3 regions of the Desemzia sp. C1 genome follow, and region 3 is predicted to be linked to each of the others. Evidence: predicted binding sites of a transcription regulator. Region 3 holds the regulator's gene; each other region holds the start of a gene.
The links. The regulator Rex, encoded in region 3, represses fermentation and respiration genes when NADH is low (regulators of the CRP and FNR family bind a similar motif). The targets are predictions, from matches to a motif close to TTGTGAANTANTTCACAA.
Positions count from the first base shown of each region.

Region 1 (3,285 bases), 100 kb from region 3:
AATTAAAGGAGCTATTGGAGATGTATCGAATTGGATACCCAAAGATACGGTGGATGTAGTGACGTGCAACCCACCTTATTTCGCAGCTACTGAGAAAAGTACGCGCAATCCGAATCAACATTTAGCGATCGCCCGTCATGAACTGCACACGAACTTGGAAGAAGTGATGGAAGTGACCAGCGGATTGCTGAAAATGAATGGCAAAGCTTATTTTGTCCATCGTCCGGATCGGTTGCTGGAGATTTTAGAAACGATGAAAGCCCATCGTTTAGCACCGAAAAAACTACGGTTTGTGTATCCTAAAATTGGGAAAGAAGCCAATACGATTTTGATTGAAGGAATCAAAGATGGTAAAGATACTGGTTTTAGAGTGTTGCCTCCTTTGATCGTCTACAACGAAGAGAATGAATACTTGCCGGAAGTGAGTGCTATGTTATTTGGAAAAGAAAGTGATTAGCTACTTTTATGTATTGTTTTGTGCGGACGGAACATTTTATGGCGGTTATACAACCGATTTAAAGCGCCGAGAAGCTGAACACAATGCTGGAACAGGTGCTAAGTATACGAAGCCGAGTAACAGGCGTCCAGCAAAGATGATTTATGCTGAGGGCTTTTTCACAAGAAGCGAAGCCACAAAAGCAGAATACGCATTTAAGAAGCAAACCCGTAAAAAGAAAGAAAGCTATCTCATGCAACGAGGGGTGAAATTCCCGCTCGATACCCGGCAGGCATGCGTGGTGAACTTGGAAATGGTAGAAACTAAGGAGGAAACTGCACATGTTTCAGCAAAAGAGTTTTGAGGTTCAGTCCACAGGAACGTTGTATCTTGTTCCGACTCCAATCGGAAATTTAGAAGATATGACTTTTCGGGCGATTCGAACCTTAAACGAGGTAGACCTTATTGCCTCGGAAGACACGCGCAATACACAAAAGTTATTAAATCATTTTGAGATCAAGACAAGTCAAATCAGTTTCCATGAGCACAATTCTCAAGAAAGAATTGGGCAATTGATCGAACGTTTAGAAAATGGATCAGATATTGCTCAAGTGAGTGATGCTGGAATGCCTTCTATTAGCGATCCAGGCCATGATTTAGTAGTAGCTTGTATTGAGTCGGGAATCACAGTCGTGCCGCTTCCAGGAGCTAATGCAGCTCTTACAGCATTGATTGCTTCTGGACTCAGCCCACAGCCTTTTTATTTTTATGGATTTTTACCCCGCAAAAAGAAAGACCAGATCGAAGCGCTAGAAGAATTGAACCAGCGTCCAGAGACGGTTATCTTATATGAGTCGCCGCATCGCTTAAAAGAGGTGTTGAAAAATATGGGAACCGTATTAGGTGACACTAGAAAAATCGTTTTGTGTCGTGAACTGACGAAACGTTATGAGGAATTTATTCGCGGAACCCTGAGTGAAGTACTTGAATGGGCTCAGACCTCAGAAATTCGCGGAGAGTTTTGTTTGATTGCAGAAGGCAATAGTGAAGGCTCTTTATTTCCTGAAGAAGATACAAGTTGGAACACATTGACGATACAAGAACACGTTCAACTAATGATGGAAGAACATAACTTGCGCAGTAAAGAAGCGATAAAAGAAGTAGCCAAAGTACGTGAACTGAAAAAACAAGAAGTGTATGCTGCTTATCATGAAATAGGTTAGTAAAGAAAACAGGTATGAGCCTTTTAAGGCCCATACCTGTTTTGGTATAAATTTAGGACAAAAAATAAAAAAATTCAAAAAAATATGCTCACAATGTAACAATGTTTTGAACTGTTTTTTGAACATTCAATTATGTACAACACATTAAATAGAAGTTTTTCCTTTCTTTTCAAACGAAAATGATTGAACAGACTGAAACAGGAAGAACGAATTTGTGATACAGATTCAAGTGAATTTAATCACAAAAATGCTTTACTTTCCGAAAATAGCGAGCTATAATCATATGTGAAAAACATAACAAGTTATGGAGGGAAAGTAATGTTAAAAGAAGTTGTAAAAGAAATGAAAAAGTCAGAAGTTACTGTAGAAGAAATGATTCAGAAATATACCAATAAAGCGAAGCATGCTTTGGTTGAATTGGAAGATTTCAATCAAGAGCAGATCGATCATATTGTTCATCAAATGGCGTTAGCTGGATTGAACGACCATATGCGCTTAGCAAAAATGGCTGTAGAAGAAACAAAAAGAGGGATTTACGAAGACAAATGTGTGAAAAATATGTTTGCGACAGAATCCATCTGGCATGACATTAAAAATGATAAAACAGTAGGGATTATTCAAGATGATGAACAAGCAGGTGTAATGACGATCGCTAGTCCAGTTGGTGTGGTTTGCGGAGTGACTCCAGTGACAAATCCAACTTCAACTACAATGTTCAAAGCACTGATTGCGGTTAAAACAAGAAATCCAATCATTTTTGCATTCCATCCAAGTGCACAAAAGTCATCTGCTGAAGCAGCTAAAGTATTGTATGAAGCTGCAGTAAAGGCAGGAGCACCGAATAATATCATTCAATGGATCGAAACACCATCTTTAGAAGCAACGAATGGTTTGATGAACCATCCGGATATTGCCATCGTTTTAGCTACAGGTGGTTCAGGAATGGTCAAAGCAGCGTATTCAACAGGCAAGCCAGCTCTTGGGGTAGGACCGGGAAACGTTCCAAGTTATATTGAAAAGACAGCAAAAATCAAACGTGCTGTAAATGATGTCATTGTTTCTAAAACCTTTGATAATGGAATGATCTGTGCTTCTGAACAGGCAGTGATCGTCGACAAAGAAATTTACTCAGAGGTCCGTTTTGAATTTGAGCGTCAAGGTGTTTACTTCGTTTCTAAAAAAGAGTTGCCTTTATTGGAAGATGCAGTCATGACAATGGATAAAACAGCAGTTAATCCTGCTATTGTCGGACAGTCTGCAGACACGATTGCACAGCTTGCAGGCATCAAAGCTCCGAAAGGAACAAAAATACTGATGGCGGAGTTGGAAGGCGTAGGAAGCGATTATCCTTTATCCAGAGAAAAATTATCTCCTGTGTTAGCCATGTTAAAAGCAGAGACTACTGAACACGGATTTGAATTGTGCCAAAAAATGTTGGAGCTTGGCGGCTTAGGCCACTCCGCTGCTATTCATACAAAACGAATGGATCTTGCAGCAGAATTTGGTGAAAAAATGAAAGCTGGTCGAATCATCGTCAATTCGCCAACTGCTCAAGGCGGAATCGGAGATATTTACAACAATATGCTTCCATCATTAACTCTTGGTTGCGGAAGTTACGGTCGTAAC
Region 1 covers NZ_JAJIZP010000003.1:1,446,975-1,450,259, forward strand. Annotated here, with positions in the region: gene LMF32_RS07425 (tRNA1(Val) (adenine(37)-N6)-methyltransferase) at 1-457, shown strand, start outside; gene LMF32_RS07430 (GIY-YIG nuclease family protein) at 438-800, shown strand; gene rsmI (16S rRNA (cytidine(1402)-2'-O)-methyltransferase) at 778-1,659, shown strand; gene adhE (bifunctional acetaldehyde-CoA/alcohol dehydrogenase) at 1,978-3,285, shown strand, end outside.
Region 1: the regulator Rex is predicted to act here: its motif matches at 1,887-1,904, upstream of adhE (bifunctional acetaldehyde-CoA/alcohol dehydrogenase).

Region 2 (3,285 bases), 890 kb from region 3:
ACGACTGCATCAATTCTGAAGCCTCTTCTTGAAAACGGCCTCCCCATAATGTTCCCATTTAAATCATTCCTTTTCTTTGTTGGATTTTCGTCGGCAGCGTCATGACATTGATATAACCTCGTGCGTCATGGTGACTGAACAAGTCATCTTCTCCAAATCCAGAAACATCTTCATCAAACAATTGATTCGGGCTGGTAACGCTGTAAGGAAGCATGTTTCCTTTATAGAGTTTCAGTTGGACTTCTCCGTTGACACATTCTTGCGTTTTATCCATAAAAGCTTTAATAGCCAGATTAGCTTGTGAATACCATTGCCCGTTGTAAACCAATTCTGCATATTCCGTACTAATCATCTGTTTCAATTTGATCGTTTCTTTCGTCAGTGTCAAACTTTCTAGACGCGCATGAGCTTCCATCAGCAGAGCTCCGCCCGGCGTTTCGTAGATTCCACGCGATTTCATCCCAATTGCCCGGTCTTCGATCCAGTCCAATACCCCGATTCCATGTTTTCCGCTCAAATGATTCAGCGTACTCAACACTTCAGATGGCTCCATCTTCAATCCATCCACAGCAACAGCCAGCCCTTTTTCAAATGTGATCGATACAAATTCAGCTTCATCGGGAGTGTTTTCCAACGCGTTCGTGATTTTAAGAATTGATTCGTAGTTGACGAAATTGGCTGGACTTTCGATATCGCCGCCTTCATGGCTGATATGCATCAAGTTTTCATCTTCAGAATAGATTTTTTCTTTTGTAGAAGTGATGGGAATGCCTTTTTGGATTGCATAATCAATAGCGTCTTCCCGCGATTTGATGTCCCACTGGCGCCATGGAGCAATGACCTTGATTTCAGAATCAAAAGCCGCGATCCCCATTTCAAAACGCACTTGGTCATTGCCTTTTCCCGTACACCCATGACAAATCGCTACCGCATTTTCTAAGTGAGCGATCTCGATCAATTTTTTCGCAATCAATGGCCGAGCAAGAGCCGTTCCCAATAAATAAGTTCCTTGGTATTTCGCATGAGCTGAAACAGCTGGGAAAATGTACTCTTTGGCAAATTCATCTGCTGCATGAGGACAATAAAACTTGCTTGCTCCTGAAAGCAGCGCTTTTTTCTCTACTTCTTCCCAATCTTCTACTTGTCCAACATCTACACAAACAGCAATGATCTCACTATCGTAATTTTCTTTTAACCATGGAATTGTGATTGAGGTGTCTAGTCCGCCTGAATAAGCTAATACGATTTTTTCTTTTGTCATTTGATATTTCCCCTTTTCCAATCAGTTTTTTTGTTTGTTGCAAGGGAATTTTTTGAGAAATAAGCACAAAAAAACCGTCCCTTGCATATATGCAAGAGACGGGTCAAAGTTCATTAATCCGCGGTACCACTCTAGTTGACATGCTCATAGGCATATCCACCTCAATTTAATAACGCATGATCTGCGGAAGAAGCTACTAATTGTTCACCTCTTCATCGATGAAGTGCGCTTCAATCTGATTTTTTCTAATGGGCTTACACTCTATCCCAACTCGCTGTAAGAAAAATTTCTGATCTACTCTCTTCATCCTTGATTTTTTCTGTATTCGGTTTTATAAGTTGTGAGTATTGTACGAAAGTTACATGAGGAAGTCAACCCTTATTCTCACAAAATATTCATTTTATAGTTATAAATCTTTATTTTTATACAGTATACAATGAATATGTGCATTAAAAAACAATCCAGAAAACAGCCAGCTGATTTGTAAATAAGTCTAACCTTTTAAGATTCACTTTTTCCGGCTATCTCATCATCTTAGGCAGTTTTGTGACAATTTTTTTTTCAGTAAATTTTCTGAAAGTAAACAATTCCTTTTTCATTTTAAATGATGTAGTATATATTTTGTGAAGTAAATCATTTGATAAATGGAGATGAAAAAAGTGCCGCAAAAGCTGAATAAAACGATTGCTGGTAATGGTAAAAATATGGTAGAAGGTTTCTCAACAGGAATGATGGGAAATATTGAAAAAAGTATCTTAAAAAAAGCGGACTTATTTGATAATAGTATTGGGCGTTACATTATGCGTGCTATGTTAGCCTGTTTTTATTTGACTTTAGGAACAGCGATTGCTGTCGGAACAGGTAACTCGTTGGAACACTTAGCTCCAGGCTGGGGCAAATTCGGTTATGCTTTCATGTTCACTTGGTCTTTAGTTATGATTATTTATTTGAACGCTGAATTGGGTACATCGAATATGATGTACATGACAACAGCTGTTCATCGGAAAATTTTATCTTGGAAAAAAGCTTTGGCCATTTTAATGACGTGTATTCTTTTTAATGCTATTGGTGCTTTCGTGATCAGCTGGCTTTTATCTTATACGGGCGCTTTTCATGATGTAGCTGCGGACCACTTTTTAGTGACAGCAGTAGCCGGGAAATTAGCGAAAGCTCCATTACAAATATTTGTAGAAGCTATTTTTGCCAACATGGTCGTCAACATCGCTTTCTTCGTGACTATGCGCATGAAAGATGATGCTGGAAAAGTCATTTCCATCGTGTTTCTGATCTTCATTTTTGCTTTTCTTGGTTTTGAACACGTTATTGCCAACTTCTCTTCTTTCTCTCTAGCTTACTTTGCCAGCGGCGGAAACGTTCCTGGAATGACAATAGCTGCAGTGGTCATCAATATCGTTCTGGCAACACTAGGCAACTATGTCGGCGGCGGATTGATCATGGGATTGAATTACTCTTGGTTGAATAATGGAAAAACAAGTTACAGCGACTAAACTACTATATAAAAATAAAGAAGTGGACTCTAAGTTGGAGTCCACTTCTTTTTAACAAACAGGCGTATACCGAAAAAAGACACCCTCTAAAAAAAGAGAGTGTCTTTTATGTTATATTTTGTTTTCCAATAAATTTTGTTTTACCAGCTGGCTTTTTTCACTCCAGGAATTTCTCCTTTGTGTGCCAATTCTCTAAAATGGATACGGGACATCCCAAATTTGCGCATGTAACCTCTAGGACGACCATCAGTAAGATCGCGGTTGTTTAAACGGACAGGATTGGAATCTTTTGGCAAGGCGGCTAATGCTTCGTAGTCTCCTGCTGCTTTTAATTCGCGACGGACTTCTGCATATTGTTCGACAAGTTGTTGTTGTTTTTTGAACTTAGCAATTTTTGATTTCTTGGCCATGTATACATTCCCTACCTTTTTCTTTAGTTTAGGTATCTATTATACTCCCATTACTTACTAATTGAAAGTATAACAAGAAAGAAATCCTTGTATTTTCGCTATTTTT
Region 2 covers NZ_JAJIZP010000003.1:656,698-659,982, forward strand. Annotated here, with positions in the region: gene argH (argininosuccinate lyase) at 1-58, opposite strand, end outside; gene LMF32_RS03650 (argininosuccinate synthase) at 59-1,261, opposite strand; T-box leader at 1,353-1,580, opposite strand; gene LMF32_RS03655 (formate/nitrite transporter family protein) at 1,966-2,769, shown strand; gene rpsN (30S ribosomal protein S14) at 2,910-3,179, opposite strand.
Region 2: the regulator Rex is predicted to act here: its motif matches at 1,704-1,721, upstream of LMF32_RS03655 (formate/nitrite transporter family protein).

Region 3 (3,285 bases):
ATCTAAAAGTAGCTGACTTTTCGTCTCCTTGAGGCTTATCTAGACGGTCAATTTTTTCTAATTGCTTACGGCGACTTTGAGCTCGTTTGGTCGTAGAAGCTCTTACTAAATTACGATTGACGAAGTCTTCCAATTTAGCGATTTCTTTTTGTTGTTTCTCAAACTCTTTCCATTCTTTTTCTAATTGAGCAGCTTTCAAATCAAGGAACTTACTATAGTTTCCTTTATAATGAGTGATTTTTTGACGACTTAGATCATATACTTCGTTGACAACTTTATCTAAGAAGTAACGGTCATGAGATACAATCAGCAAAGCTCCAGTATAAGTCTGTAAATAATTTTCCAACCAGTTCAACGTTTCGATATCTAAATGGTTGGTTGGCTCATCTAAAATCAACAGATCTTTCTTCTGCAGCAATAGTTTGGCCAAGGCTAAACGCGTTTTTTGGCCCCCTGAAAGTTGATTGATGGACTTAGTATAATCAGCTTCAAAAAAATTGAACCCGTGTAAGACAGAGCGAATCTCAGCTTCATATCCATACCCGTTTTGTTCTTTAAAGTCATGTTGCATTTGATCGTATTGTTTTAACGTCTCTTGATAACGGTCTTCATCTGCCAATAAATCGGCGTCACCTAAAAGTTGCTCTATATGGCGCATTTTTTTCTCTAATTGGATCACGCTGTGGAACACATCCAGCATTTCGTCCCAAATAGACTGAGTAGAGTCTAATCCGGTATTTTGAGCTAGATAGCCAATAGTGACTTGTTTGCCTTTTGAGATTTTTCCAGCATCTGGCTGCTCAATATCAGCAATCATTTTCAATAAAGTAGACTTACCGGCTCCGTTTCGACCAACAAGTGCAACGCGTGAGTGATCTTGTATTTCTAAATAAATGTTTTCAAATAGCACGTCTGCTCCAAAATAACGAGCTACATGCTGAGCTTGTAATAGAATCATTTTGTAGTCCTCATTTCTTATCTCTGTCCTTAGTTTAGCATATTCCTCCTATAAGAGGGAGAGGAACAAACACACCTAAGCAAGTTTTAAATAGAATGTAAAAGAATATTATTTTAGCAAATAAATTAAAGACGTTATGTTTTGCAGATGTTGAATTCACAAGGATGCTTGTGAATTTTGCCGAGACTAAAAAAATGATCAACAAAACTAGTCATTTAAGATGTCTAAAAAGGCTAGTAATTTAACAAAAAAATGTTATAATCTTATTATGTGAAACTCCGAAATTTGTGAAATAGATAATTTGTTTCTGGATATTGTGAATTTTTGAATCTTAGAAAGTGAGTGGACTGAATATGAATTCAACGAACAAAATACCTAAAGCTACGGCAAAAAGGTTACCTATTTATTATAGATACTTGAGATATTTACACGAAGACGGAAAAGACCGTGTTTCTTCAACTGAATTAAGTGAAGCTGTTAAAGTGGATAGTGCAACTATTCGCCGTGATTTTTCTTATTTTGGTGCTCTAGGAAAAAGAGGATATGGATATGATGTTGAAGACTTGATGCATTTCTTCAGCAAGACATTGAAACAAGACCGTTTGACCAACGTAGCATTGATTGGGGTAGGGAATTTAGGCCATGCCTTATTAAACTACAATTTCCACCAAAACAACAATATGCGTATCAGTGCGGCTTTTGATATCAACAAAGAAATTGTTGGAACAATCCAATCTGGAGTTCCAGTGTATCCTATGGAAGACATGGTACAACAATTGAAAATGCAGCAAATTGATGTAGTGATGCTGACCGTTCCAACTTCTGCAGCTCAAGAAGCAGCAAACAACTTGGTGAAAGCTGAAGTTAAAGGAATATTGAACTTCACGCCTATTCGTATCTCCGTGCCTGATCACGTACGAGTGCAGAATGTAGATTTAGCTAATGAATTACAAACATTGATTTACTTCATAGATCATTACAAAACAGATGATAAAGACAGCTTACTGCCTTTAGACTAAATAAAAAGGCAACAAACCTGATTTGATATGCTCCCCCTAAAGTAGACACTTAAAAAAGTAAAATTACTTTAGGGGGATTTTTATGCGTTCAAACAGTAAACATACAACTGAAGAAATCGAAAGATATATTTTGATGTATCTGAATGAAGGAATCAGTTTCAAAGAATTAAAAGAAGCCTATGGTTTATTAATTAATTGGACGTCCTTTTGGGATAAAGTCTTAAGATACCAAGAGCATGGAATTAGTGGGATTCAAGTTAAATCTAAGTACAATAAATATAGCAAAGAATTTAAGGACTTAGTCGTGAAAGAATATTTAGAAGATAGATTACCTATAGGTCAGCTAGCTGTTAAATATAATATCCCAAAAGTTGATACTGTCAGGAGCTGGATAAACAAGTATACTAAAGGGGAAGAAATGAGGAGCTATTCTCCAAAATCCGAGGTGTATACGATGACAGATAAAAAATCAACACAAGAAGAAAAAATCAAAATAGTCCAAGACTGCCTAGCTAATAGTTTATCTTATAAAAAAACTGCTGAGAAGTATCAGGTATCCTACAATAGCGTGTATTCATGGGTTCAAAAATATAAGAAGCATGGTCCTGACGGACTAGTAGATGGACGAGGTCGCGGCAAACCAAACTCTGTTCAAACGGAAGAAGAAAGAATCCGGGCTGAAAATGCAGCTTTAAGAGCACGAAATGAGTATCTAGAAACGGAGAACGTAGCGTTAAAAAAGTTAGAAGAAGTGGAAAGAGAGTTGATGTCACGCAAACGAGGTATGAAGCGGAATACCAAACGATCAAGAAACTACAAAAAGAAGGATACAAAGTAATCCATCTCTGTGATGCTTTGGGTGTGAGCAGAGCGGGTTATTATAAGTGGTTGAAACGCAAGCCGACTGCGTCGGAAAAACGGCTTCGAAAGCTTGTTGAATTAATCCTTCAAGTCTATGAAAAGCATAAAGGTATTTATGGCTATCGTCGAATAACTATCTATCTGAACCACTTCATGAACGCTAAAGTAAACCATAAGTGTGTCTATCGTTTGATGAAATTACTGAACTTGAAAGCTGTTATCCGTCGGAAACGATATCGTTACAAGCCCCACAATCCTGCACATATCGCCGATAATGTCCTCAATAGAGAATTCCGAAAGGACTATCAATCGATGGAAGTCTTATTAACCGATGTGACTGAATTTAAGTATGGAGAGAACGCCAAAGCTTATCTTAGTGCCATATTGGATTATGGCGAAAATAAGATCGTAGCCTTTAAACTATCGAAGCGTAATGATAATGCCTTA
Region 3 covers NZ_JAJIZP010000003.1:1,551,391-1,554,675, forward strand. Annotated here, with positions in the region: gene LMF32_RS07945 (ABC-F family ATP-binding cassette domain-containing protein) at 1-958, opposite strand, end outside; gene LMF32_RS07950 (redox-sensing transcriptional repressor Rex) at 1,312-1,977, shown strand; gene LMF32_RS07955 (helix-turn-helix domain-containing protein) at 2,432-2,815, shown strand; partial or broken gene LMF32_RS07960 (IS3 family transposase) at 2,773-3,285, shown strand, end outside.